One region of the Pseudoalteromonas sp. R3 genome, then DNA from elsewhere that is predicted to be linked to it. Evidence: predicted binding sites of a transcription regulator. Region 1 holds the regulator's gene; the other holds the start of a gene.
What was found. Region 1 encodes LexA, which represses DNA repair genes until DNA is damaged. Its sites were predicted from a motif close to TACTGTATNNNNATACAGTA; they were not measured.
Positions count from the first base shown of each region.

Region 1 (6,453 bases):
CGACTCCATGAAGTCGGAATCGCTAGTAATCGCGGATCAGAATGCCGCGGTGAATACGTTCCCGGGCCTTGTACACACCGCCCGTCACACCATGGGAGTGGGTTGCTCCAGAAGTGGATAGCTTAACCTTCGGGAGGGCGTTCACCACGGAGTGATTCATGACTGGGGTGAAGTCGTAACAAGGTAGCCCTAGGGGAACCTGGGGCTGGATCACCTCCTTATCGACTTAGAACTGATTTGTTCGAAGTGTCCACACAGATGATTGTTGCTTGGTGAGTTTACTTGCCGAGTGATATTGCTCTTTAAAAATTTGGAAAGCTGATATTAAATTCTCGGAATAACAATGAAAATTGTTGTTCTATAGAGTTTTCGAAAGAAAAATGCCGATTAATCAATTCTTTGTATAAAGAACGGATTAATTAGCGTCTACTTTAGTATTACTTAACTTCTGGCGAAGTTAAAACTGTCTTTGACACATACACCTCAAAGTAATAAACCACTTCGGGTTGTATGGTTAAGTGACTAAGCGTACACGGTGGATGCCTTGGCAGTTGGAGGCGATGAAGGACGTACTAACTTGCGATAAGCCTAGTCAAGCCAGTAAGAGGCGCTTGAGACTAGGATTTCCGAATGGGGAAACCCGGCCCTTTGGGTCATCGTTAACTGAATACATAGGTTAACGAGGCGAACGCGGAGAACTGAAACATCTAAGTACCCGTAGGAAAAGAAATCAACCGAGATTCCGAAAGTAGCGGCGAGCGAAATCGGATTAGCCCTTAAGCTTTAATGTAGTTAGTGGAACATTCTGGAAAGTATGACGATACAGGGTGACAGTCCCGTACACGACAACTTATTTAAAGTGAAATCGAGTAGGTCGGAGCACGTGAAACTTTGACTGAATATGGGGGGACCATCCTCCAAGGCTAAATACTCCCAACTGACCGATAGTGAACCAGTACCGTGAGGGAAAGGCGAAAAGAACCCCTGTGAGGGGAGTGAAATAGAACCTGAAACCGTGTACGTACAAGCAGTAGGAGCATACTTGTTATGTGACTGCGTACCTTTTGTATAATGGGTCAGCGACTTATATTCTGTAGCAAGGTTAACCATTTAGGGGAGCCGTAGCGAAAGCGAGTCTTAACTGGGCGCTTAAGTTGCAGGGTATAGACCCGAAACCCGGTGATCTAGCCATGGGCAGGTTGAAGGTCAGGTAACACTGACTGGAGGACCGAACCCACTAACGTTGAAAAGTTAGGGGATGACCTGTGGCTAGGAGTGAAAGGCTAATCAAACCGGGAGATAGCTGGTTCTCCCCGAAATCTATTTAGGTAGAGCCTCGGACGAATACTTACGGGGGTAGAGCACTGTTAAGGCTAGGGGGTCATCCCGACTTACCAACCCTTTGCAAACTCCGAATACCGTAAAGTACTATCCGGGAGACACACGGTGGGTGCTAACGTCCATCGTGGAGAGGGAAACAACCCAGACCGTCAGCTAAGGTCCCAAAGTGTATGTTAAGTGGGAAACGATGTGGGAAGGCTAAAACAGCTAGGAGGTTGGCTTAGAAGCAGCCATCCTTTAAAGAAAGCGTAATAGCTCACTAGTCGAGTCGGCCTGCGCGGAAGATGTAACGGGGCTAAACATACCACCGAAGCTACGGCTGCGAACTTAGTTCGCGGGGTAGGGGAGCGTTCTGTAAGTGGCTGAAGGTGTGCCGGGAGGCATGCTGGACATATCAGAAGTGCGAATGCTGACATGAGTAACGATAATGCGGGTGAAAAACCCGCACGCCGGAAGACCAAGGGTTCCTATCCCATGTTAATCAGGGTAGGGTGAGTCGACCCCTAAGGCGAGGCTGAAGAGCGTAGTCGATGGGAAACGGGTTAATATTCCCGTACTTGGTATAAATGCGATGGGGGGACGGAGCAGGCTAGGCAAGCATGGCGTTGGTTGTCCATGTGAAAGGCTGTAGGCTGGTGACTTAGGAAAATCCGGGTCGCTAAGGCTGAGAGTCGAGACGAGCCACTACGGTGGTGAAGTTGTTGATGCCCTACTTCCAGGAAAAGCCTCTAAGCTTCAGTTTATATCGAATCGTACCCTAAACCGACACAGGTGGTCAGGTAGAGAATACTAAGGCGCTTGAGAGAACTCGGGTGAAGGAACTAGGCAAAATTGTACCGTAACTTCGGGAGAAGGTACGCTCTTGTTTGTGAAGGACTTGCTCCGTAAGCAGACGAGAGCCGCAGTGACCAGGTGGCTGGGACTGTTTATTAAAAACACAGCACTGTGCAAAATCGTAAGATGACGTATACGGTGTGACACCTGCCCGGTGCCGGAAGGTTAATTGATGGGGTTAGCTTAGGCGAAGCTCTTGATCGAAGCCCCGGTAAACGGCGGCCGTAACTATAACGGTCCTAAGGTAGCGAAATTCCTTGTCGGGTAAGTTCCGACCTGCACGAATGGTGTAACCATGGCCACGCTGTCTCCACCCGAGACTCAGTGAAATTGAAATCGCAGTGAAGATGCTGTGTACCCGCGGCTAGACGGAAAGACCCCGTGAACCTTTACTACAGCTTGGCACTGAACATTGACCCTACATGTGTAGGATAGGTGGGAGGCTTTGAAGCAGGAACGCTAGTTTCTGTGGAGCCGACCTTGAAATACCACCCTTGTAGTGTTGATGTTCTAACTTAGGCCCCTAATCGGGGTTGAGGACAGTGCCTGGTGGGTAGTTTGACTGGGGCGGTCTCCTCCCAAAGAGTAACGGAGGAGCACGAAGGTTGGCTAAGTACGGTCGGACATCGTACGGTTAGTGTAATGGTAGAAGCCAGCTTAACTGCGAGACAGACACGTCGAGCAGGTACGAAAGTAGGTCATAGTGATCCGGTGGTTCTGAATGGAAGGGCCATCGCTCAACGGATAAAAGGTACTCCGGGGATAACAGGCTGATACCGCCCAAGAGTTCATATCGACGGCGGTGTTTGGCACCTCGATGTCGGCTCATCACATCCTGGGGCTGAAGTCGGTCCCAAGGGTATGGCTGTTCGCCATTTAAAGTGGTACGCGAGCTGGGTTTAGAACGTCGTGAGACAGTTCGGTCCCTATCTGCCGTGGGCGTTTGAGAATTGAGAGGGGCTGCTCCTAGTACGAGAGGACCGGAGTGGACGAACCGCTGGTGTTCGGGTTGTCATGCCAATGGCATTGCCCGGTAGCTACGTTCGGAATCGATAACCGCTGAAAGCATCTAAGCGGGAAGCGAGCCTCGAGATGAGTTCTCACTTTAACTTAGAGTTAACTGAAGGGCCGTTGAAGACTACAACGTTGATAGGCGAGATGTGGAAGTGGTGTGAGCCATTGAGCTAACTCGTACTAATTACCCGTGAGGCTTAACCATACAACGCCAAAGTGGTTTTGTTTGTTAGAAGTTAAGAAATAAAGTAGACGACAGAATTTAATACGCTTTTCCAGATTTTAGTGAGATGTTGATAAACGTCTTGCACAACAGTTTATGCTTGGTAACCATAGCGTTTTGGAACCACCTGACTCCATGCCGAACTCAGTAGTGAAACGAAATAGCGCCGATGATAGTGTGGGGTTTCCCATGTGAAAGTAGGACATTGCCAAGCTCCTAATTAGAGGTCGACGAAAGACATTCATCCATGAATATCATCGACATTCGTACCTCCTTGTACATCAAAGCCCGATTCGAAAGAGTTGGGCTTTTTTGCGTTTATGATTAAAATTAGCGTGGTAGGAGGCATTTTGGAACCACCTGACTGGAAGGCCAGCCCCGCCCATGCCGAACTCAGTAGTGAAACGAAATAGCCGAAGGGTCGGCCCCGGCCGATGATAGTGTGTGGGGCGGACGGCGAGTCTTTCCCATGTGAAAGTAGGACATCGCCAGGGCCTTATAAGTAGGTCGATGAAAGACATTCATCCATGAATATCATCGACATTAGTACTTCCATGTACGTCAAACCCGTTGCAGCAATGCAGCGGGTTTTTTGCTATGTGCGATTTAAAAAGGTGTCGATGAAGCTGTAGATAGAATAGCGTTGTCTATTCATCCATGAAGCTGGGTCCCATCGCGCATCTCGATAATTGCTCCTGCATTATTCTACTTCACCACATCCATATGGGTCCTTGCGCTCATCTCAGTGAGCTGCGAAGCGTTGCTTCGGTCTCATTTCGTCCATGTGAAAGTAGGGTGAAGGCGGATTATGGAAAGTGAACAATTTCACTTTCCACCGACTGAACGCTAAGGCCTCTGGCCGCCAACCGGACCATTGCCAAGCTCCTATCTAGAGGTCGACGAAAGACATTCATCCATGAATATCATCGACATTCGTACCTCCCTGTACATTAAAGCCCGATTCGAAAAAGTCGGGCTTTTTTTTGCGTTTGGATTTAAAAATATTTATGTTGAGAACGCTGACATTTCTTCATTCAAGCAGGTCTACATTACCGTCATCCTGCACTTGATGCGGGATCTACCAACAGACCACGCCGTACGTATGACAAATACACCGAAATAATACCAATTTGTTTAATTAAGTGTTCTATTTTGAGGCGAGAAAATAGGGTCGATAACAAGGCAAAAATTTTGCTATTTAGTTGTTCTAAATGAGAAATTTTTAACGCCGTTAGCGTCATATTTGCTCCTTCAAATAGAACAGGTATTAAGTGAAATTGGTATAAAACTACTCAACACCGAAAATTGGTTTAAGCAGCGTCCGCATTGCGTGCGGGATGGCGACTGAGTTGTTGGCAATTATCGTAGAGCAGGGAGAGCATGGAGCTGCTACTGGAAGGCCACATCGAATGTACGGCAAATACACCCGAGCGAGCCTGCTCAGCACTGAAAAGCTGGTTTAAACAGTTCCCGCATCGCGTGCGGGATGACAAAGGAGTTGTTGAAAACACTGTTCGTTCAGGCTGGCAGCTGAATCATTGACGGCGCACAATGAATGAGGAACAGGATTGTATCTAATAACCAACAGGTTTAAATGTATGACTGAAATTCCTTTACTGGTTAGCAACGATTAACCATTGCGAAAAAATGATAACTGTATATACTCACAGTAAATGCACTGTATGGAAAACCAGTTATATGCGACCACTTACAAAACGACAAGAACAAGTTTTTGAACTTATAAAAGTTTTCATTAAGGATACTGGCATGCCGCCGACTCGAGCAGAGATCGCGGATTCGCTTGGGTTCCGCAGTGCAAATGCTGCAGAAGAGCACTTGAAAGCATTAGCTAAAAAAGGCGTAATCGAAATGGTTCCTGGTGCAAGCCGAGGCATTCGTTTAGTTGAGGACGAGCCTGAGCAACTGGGTTTGCCTTTAATTGGTCGAGTCGCCGCAGGTGAGCCAATACTTGCACAAGAGCACATTGAAAGTCATTGTTCAGTCGACCCTGCGATGTTCCATCCTGCCGCAGACTACCTATTGAGAGTCAATGGTATGAGTATGAAAAACATTGGGATTATGGATGGTGATTTATTGGCAGTGCACCGTACTCAGGTTGTGAATAACGGACAGGTTGTCGTTGCTCGGGTTGAGGAAGATGTAACAGTTAAGCGCTTTGAGAAGCTAGGTAAAAAAGTATACTTGCATGCTGAAAATGAAGATTTCTCTCCTATTGAAGTGGATCTAGAGCAACAGAACTTCTCTGTCGAAGGCCTGGCCGTCGGCGTCATCCGCAGTGATATTTAAATATTTCCTATCGCCCGGCGCAATCAAGTCGGGCGAATTTTACGTCTTGTAAACACTTATACTCAGCCATCCCAAGTGCTGCAGCGTATGAGTGAATCCTAACAAACAGCTATTTTTCAGATATTTCCCTACCATAGAAATCAAAATCTGCGTCAGATAAAAACTTGCTAAACGGTTAAATTTTGACTAGTTGTTAAATGGTCGTGTAGTACTCATGGGATAACCCAAGTGAAATGACAGTCATCCGATAATAAGAACCGTTGCTTCTCACACTTGAAGCAATCGAGGGAGACGTCTAATGAAAATAGCCAAACTCATCACAATTGCGATGTGTTTACTTGTCAGTATGTTCACGTTTGCAAGTGACTATAATATGCGCACAGGCGTTACTGACATTAGCAATCAGGTATATCAATTACATATGACCATATTCTGGATCTGCTGTGTGATTGGACTGATTGTCTTTTCCGTCATGTTTTGGGCTCTGATCCATCATCGACGCTCTAAAGGTGCTGAACCTGCACAATTTCACGAAAGCACTAAAGTCGAGATCCTCTGGACAGCTATTCCGTTTTTAATTCTGGTTGCAATGGCGGTGCCTGCAACAAAAACATTAATTGCGATGGAAGATACCGATAAGGCCGACCTAACCATTAAAGTAACCGGCTCACAATGGAAGTGGCACTATGAGTATTTAGGCCATGACGTGGACTTTTATTCTCTTATGTCTACGC
Region 1 covers NZ_CP034835.1:323,630-330,082, forward strand. The annotation lists rRNA gene ELR70_RS06335 (16S ribosomal RNA) at 1-221, shown strand, start outside; rRNA gene ELR70_RS06340 (23S ribosomal RNA) at 513-3,394, shown strand; rRNA gene rrf (5S ribosomal RNA) at 3,512-3,626, shown strand; gene ELR70_RS24785 (hypothetical protein) at 4,329-4,535, shown strand; gene ELR70_RS24790 (hypothetical protein) at 4,793-4,954, shown strand; gene lexA (transcriptional repressor LexA) at 5,111-5,719, shown strand; gene coxB (cytochrome c oxidase subunit II) at 6,048-6,453, shown strand, end outside.

Region 2 (6,453 bases), 1.3 Mb from region 1:
GCTTGACGTTGATCTGGGCCAGTTCCCTGTCATGAGCTACGAAGAAGCTATGCGTCGTTACGGTTCAGACAAGCCGGACTTACGTAACCCGCTTGAGCTGATTGATGTTGCTGATCTGGTTAAGGACGTTGAGTTTAAAGTACTTGCGGGCCCTGCTAATGACGAGAAAGGCCGAGTGGCGGTGTTGACTGTACCAGGTGGTGCATCACTATCTCGTAAGCAAATTGATGAATACACTAAGTTTGTTGGCATCTATGGCGCAAAAGGTCTGGCCTGGATGAAGGTCAATGATCTGGACGCTGGCCTTGAAGGTATTCAGTCACCAATTGCTAAGTTCCTGAACGAAGAAGTGATCAAAGGTATTCTTGCACGCACTAATGCACAGACTGGCGACATCATTTTGTTCGGTGCTGATAAGCGTAACGTGGTAAACGAAGCAATGGGTGCATTACGTCTGAAAGTAGGTCTGGACCTTGAACTGACTAATCTTGGCCAGTGGGCACCGCTTTGGGTTGTTGACTTCCCAATGTTTGAGGAAGACGACGAGGGGAATCTGCACGCAGTACATCACCCATTCACGGCACCAAAAGGCATTTCAGCAGCAGAGCTTGAAGCCAATCCTGCCGGCGCAATTTCAGACGCGTATGACATGGTACTGAACGGCTACGAAGTAGGTGGGGGCTCGGTGCGGATCCACAACAACGATATGCAGCAAGCCGCTTTCCGTATTCTGGGTATTGATGAACAAGAGCAGCAAGATAAGTTTGGCTTCCTGCTGGATGCTCTGAAATATGGTACGCCACCACACGCGGGTTTGGCATTTGGCCTTGACCGTCTGGTGATGTTGCTGTGTGGCACAGACAACATTCGTGATGTGATTGCCTTCCCGAAAACTACACAGGCATCGTGTCTGATGACCAATGCACCGAGCGTTGCCAATCCAGATGCATTAAAGGAGCTTGCAGTAACAGTCACTGCGCAGCAAAAAGACGCTGAATAACGACAGCTAAAGGAATAAGAAAGCGGCGATTGCGCCGCTTTTTTTATTCTGCAAACCCTAGGTAACTGGAAATCCATACAGTATTTTGGCATGATAGCGAAAAAACAACGAGAGTATGCGCCTTGGCAGTAATTTTAGGCATAGATCCAGGCTCAAGGCTGACCGGGTATGGTGTAGTTAAGCGTCAGGGGAGTCAGTTTCAGTATCTGGGCAGTGGTTGTATTCGACTTGGTGATAAGCCATTTCCACAACGACTGCAGATGATTTATCAGGGTGTTAGCCAGATCATCGAGCAGTTTAACCCGCAGGGGTTTGCGATAGAGCAAGTCTTTATGGCGCACAATCCAGATTCAGCTTTAAAACTTGGTCAAGCACGCGGGGCAGCCATCGTCGCTGCCACAATGAAAGAGATTGAGGTGTTTGAATATTCAGCCCGGCAGGTTAAACAAGCGGTTGTTGGCACCGGCGGGGCGAATAAGTCGCAGGTTCAGGAAATGGTCAAGCGACTGTTAAAACTCCCGGGTACTCCCCAGGCCGATGCTGCCGATGCGCTGGCCATTGCAATTTGCCATGCACACTCCGAGCAAAACCTGATCAAGCTGGCAGGCAATGCGAAAAAAACCGTACGAGGAAGATTGAGGTAATTATGATAGGCAGACTCAAAGGTATACTAGTAGAAAAACAGCCACCAGAGATCCTGTTAGATGTCAGTGGCATCGGTTATGAAGTACAAATGCCGATGACGTGTTTTTATGAGTTACCTCAGGCGGGTAATGAGGCAACAATCTATACTCATTTTGTGGTGCGAGAAGATGCACAATTATTGTTTGGTTTTAACCATAAAACCGAGCGAGCATTATTTCGCGAGTTAATTAAGGCTAATGGCGTTGGTCCCAAGCTAGCACTGGCCATTTTGTCGGGTATGTCGGCAGAGCAGTTTGTTCACTGTGTCAATCAGGGCGACTCATCTACCTTGGTGAAAATTCCAGGTGTAGGCAAGAAAACCGCTGAGCGTTTGGTGCTTGAGATGAAGGATAAATTGAAAAACTTTGGCCATGATCTGCTGACTCCATTCAGCGATGATGCCATTTTGGCACCTCAGGAAGATCCCACCGTGGCGAATACGCCTGAAGATGATGCGTTGGCTGCGCTGCTTGCGTTAGGCTATAAACCCGCACAAGCACAAAAAGCATTGAAAGCGGTGAGCAAACCAGGCATGGATACCGAAGGGCTGATCAAAGAAGCCCTGAGATCTATGATGTAAATAAGACTGATTAAGTAATTATGATAGAAGCAGACAGACTTATTGAGCCAGAAGTGCAGGGCAGTGAAGAGGCCGTAGACAGAGCGATACGGCCTAAACTACTGTCGGACTATACCGGTCAGCAGCATGTGAAGCAGCAGATGGAAATCTTCATTGAAGCGGCGCGCAGCCGTGAAGAAGCACTGGACCATTTGCTGATATTCGGACCGCCGGGGTTAGGTAAAACGACACTGGCAAATATCGTGGCGAATGAGCTGGGTGTAAATATAAAAACCACCTCAGGTCCTGTGCTTGAAAAAGCCGGCGACCTGGCCGCAATGCTGACAAATCTGGAGCAGGGAGATGTGTTGTTTATTGATGAAATACATCGCCTGAGCCCCCAGGTTGAAGAGATCCTCTACCCAGCGATGGAAGATTACCAGCTCGATATTATGATCGGTGAAGGACCGGCAGCGCGTTCAATTAAACTAGACTTGCCACCTTTTACTCTGGTGGGGGCCACGACCCGCGCAGGCTCTTTGACTTCACCACTGAGAGACCGTTTCGGTATTGTGCAACGTCTGGAGTTTTATTCTGTGGCTGAGTTGGCATCGATTGTGTCTCGCTCTGCGCATTTTTTGAATCTTGAGATCAGTGACGTCGGGGCGATTGAAGTGGCGAAACGTGCACGAGGTACGCCGCGTATTGCCAACCGTTTGCTCAGGCGGGTTCGGGACTTCGCTCAGGTAAAAGGGGATGGTAGCGTAGATGAGATGATCGCCAGTCAGGCATTGGATATGGTTGACGTCGACAAGTGTGGCTTTGATTATATGGATCGTAAGTACTTACTTGCAATTATTGAAAAGTTCACCGGGGGGCCTGTTGGTTTGGATAATCTGGCGGCTGCAATTGGTGAAGAGCGAGAGACCATAGAAGATGTTATCGAACCTTACCTGATCCAGCAGGGGTTTATCCAACGGACTCCGAGGGGGCGGATCGTTTCTGACAGAGCCTATCTGCACTTTGATTTAACTAAACCATCGGCATGAAGATAGCCTTCAGGCATTTATACTGAATCAGATTGAAGCGCTACTACAGCGCTTCTTTGCTTTATACACTATACACTTCTTCTATTCATCCAACGCTCATTCCACTTCCTTTATGTTAGCGCAAGAACTTGTATCTCCTTTTAGGGAGAGAGAACCAGATATGAGTAAACAGCAGGCAAAAAAAAGCCCGCACAGTGTGCGGGCGAAAACAACAAGTTGAAGGAAGTAATCCAGGGAACTGATGAGTCCGTTGAGGTGTTATCCAAAAGTTTCTCATCATGACTGCAGAATAAATCAGACTTCTGCGGCCTTAGTAACTGTGCATTTGCATTGAGAGATGCTGCTCGCTCAGTACGGGGAGTATAATAAGGTGAGTCGGGTATTTAATCAAACTAGAAAAATTACAGTTTTGCTATAAAAAAAACTAATCCGAAGAGTTGGTGTTGAATTACATTGTGTGAATCATAACCATAGGGTTGGTTGTAAGTTCATGTAAAATATGGGGTTGTCTTTATTATGCGCAATTTGTGAATATTAGATTATTTGTTGTTAATTGGTATTACCAATATTGTTTTGAGGGTTTATTCTATCAGAGTGAATAAAACATCGTTTTTATGCAGGTTGAATAAATAAATAAACATAATGAAGACTTGACTGCTCCGACCACATTAAATTTCTGTCACAAATACGCTCTAGGCTGTATGTTTCATCGCAATCTAAATGTAGGCACAGAGCGTTTTTAGGGTATAAAAGAGCAATTTAGGCTGGATATTAGGTGAAACCAATTCTCTACTCATATCCAGCTGGGCTTGCGGAGCGAGTCAGAACTAGGGGTCAAGTAGCTTAATGTGCGAATTATCGGCATTTAAGTGAATTTTACGGCATTGAGATTGTAAGCCCTTATTAGTGTGGTTAAACTACCTGAACCTTTTTGCTGGCTTACAGTCAATACGGTGAAGGCTGCCTTGGCCGAGAACACAATTATTTTCTAGGAGTATAACAACGTGGAATCGGGACTTAATTTCATAGATCTCATTTTAGAAGCCAGTATCCTTGTACAACTTGTTATGTTGACTTTGGTCGGCATGTCGGTTGCTTCTTGGGCGATTATCTTTCAGCGCCGCAGCATACTGGCGCAGTCTCTGGCAGATGCGAAAAAATTTGAACAGAAGTTCTGGTCGGGAATGGATTTAGGCAAGTTATACAATGAAATTACCGCTAGAGCGGGTAGTTCAAGCGGCTTAGAGGCTTTGTTTGTATCCGGTTTTAAAGAATTTGCACGTCACAAGAAGCAAAACACGGGTTCGGCGAGCATGATCATAGAAGGTACACACCGCTCTATGCGTGTTGCCTTATCTCGTGAAGTTGAGAAAGTCGAGTCTGGGTTGTCTTTCTTGGCAACGGTTGGCTCTATCAGTCCTTACATTGGTCTGTTTGGTACTGTCTGGGGGATCATGAATGCATTTATCGCCCTCGGTGAAGTCAAGCAGGCAACACTGCAAATGGTTGCGCCTGGTATCGCTGAAGCCCTGATCGCAACGGCAATGGGTTTGTTTGCGGCGATTCCGGCAGTTATGGCATACAACCGTTTTGCTAAAAATGTAGAAAAGCTGGAATCAAACTACATCAACTTTATGGAAGAGTTTGCCAATATCTTGCATCGACAGGCTGCCAGCTTAACTGAGGCTAAGCAAAATGTATCAGCATAAGAGACGCCGCCCTGTCGCAGAGATCAATGTAGTGCCATACATTGATGTTATGTTGGTGCTGTTAATCATCTTTATGGCAACCGCTCCGTTGATTACCCATGGAGTTAAAGTCGACTTACCACAAATGGAAGAGTCGGATTTGGTCGAGACTAAAGACGCGCCGCCGATTATCGCCAGTATTGATGCTGAGGGTCGTTACTACGTATCTGTAGGTACCGATCCGGAAGCGCCAATGGATGCGGTAGAAGTGGCTGCGGTCATCAAGCTTAAGTTACAGCAAAATCCCGATACCCCTGTAATGATAAAAGGGTCTGGTCGTGTGTCATATCAGGAAGTTCTGTTATTGATGGACTTTTTGAAAAATGCGGGCGTACCGTCTGTCGGGTTAATGACAAAATCGTTTGAGGACAGTTGATGGATGCTTTAACCAGCGGAATATTAAAGTCGTTTTTACTCCATTTCGCTATTGCCGGACTACTATTCGCGACTGCCAACTTTCAGTTTTCCAGTCCTACTGTTATGGAAGTTCAGCTGAATCCTGCCATTAACGAAATTGAAGAAGTAAAAGCGGTATCTGCCATCTCGGTTGACCAGCAGGCTGTTGAGCGAAAAATTGCACAGCTACGCGAAAAAGAGGCGCAGCAGAAGCGTGCAGAAGAGCAAAGGATACGTGATTTAGAGCGCCGAGCAGTGCAGGCCCGCAAGGATCGTGAAGCTGAAGCCAGACGGATCAAAAAGCTGGAACAACAACGTCTTGCTAAGCTGGAAGAAAAACGTAAAGCGGAAGCGCAAGCCAAACGCGCACAAGAAATTCAAAACAAAGAGCGTCAGCAAGCTGAAAAAGCGCGCCAGGAAGCCCTAGCTGCTGAAAAGGCTGCTAAAGCAGCAGCGCAAAAACGTAAAGCAGAAGAGGACAGGCTGAGGCAGGCTGAAGCGAAACGTAAACAGCAAGAGGAAGAAGCTAAGCGCAAAGCACAAGCCGCTGAAGAGGCACGCCAGAAAGCCTTGCAAGAGCAACTTCTTCAGGAGCAACTGGCACAGGAACAAGCGGCGAGAGCGAAAATCCGGCAGCAGCAGGTCCTGACCGAAGTGGACAAGTATAAGGCGCTGATTATGCAGCGGATCCAATCTAACTTGTTAATAGATGAAAAAATGAAAGGCAAGCAATGTCGCCTTAATATTCGCCTGGGCTTTAATGGCCTGGTGACACAAGCGGAATCACTGGGTGGTGATAAGCTGGTGTGTGAAGCCGCTTTGCGTGCTGTGCGAATGGCAGATACCTTACCTGTTTCTGAAAATAAAGATGTGTTCGAACAGCTTAAGAACATTAACTTGACGATAAAACCAACTCTATAAAGGAAGACCATGTACAACCATTTAAGAAATTTACTCTTGGTTCTGGCTTTCGCTGCGCAAGGGGTCGCTTACGCAGCACTGGAGATCGTGATAACC
Region 2 covers NZ_CP034835.1:1,607,961-1,614,413, forward strand. The annotation lists gene aspS (aspartate--tRNA ligase) at 1-1,000, shown strand, start outside; gene ruvC (crossover junction endodeoxyribonuclease RuvC) at 1,123-1,644, shown strand; gene ruvA (Holliday junction branch migration protein RuvA) at 1,647-2,264, shown strand; gene ruvB (Holliday junction branch migration DNA helicase RuvB) at 2,285-3,292, shown strand; gene tolQ (protein TolQ) at 4,297-5,001, shown strand; gene tolR (protein TolR) at 4,988-5,416, shown strand; gene tolA (cell envelope integrity protein TolA) at 5,416-6,357, shown strand; gene tolB (Tol-Pal system beta propeller repeat protein TolB) at 6,367-6,453, shown strand, end outside.
Region 2: ruvC (crossover junction endodeoxyribonuclease RuvC) is a predicted target of LexA. The motif match lies at 1,064-1,083, and genes of this name have one in related genera.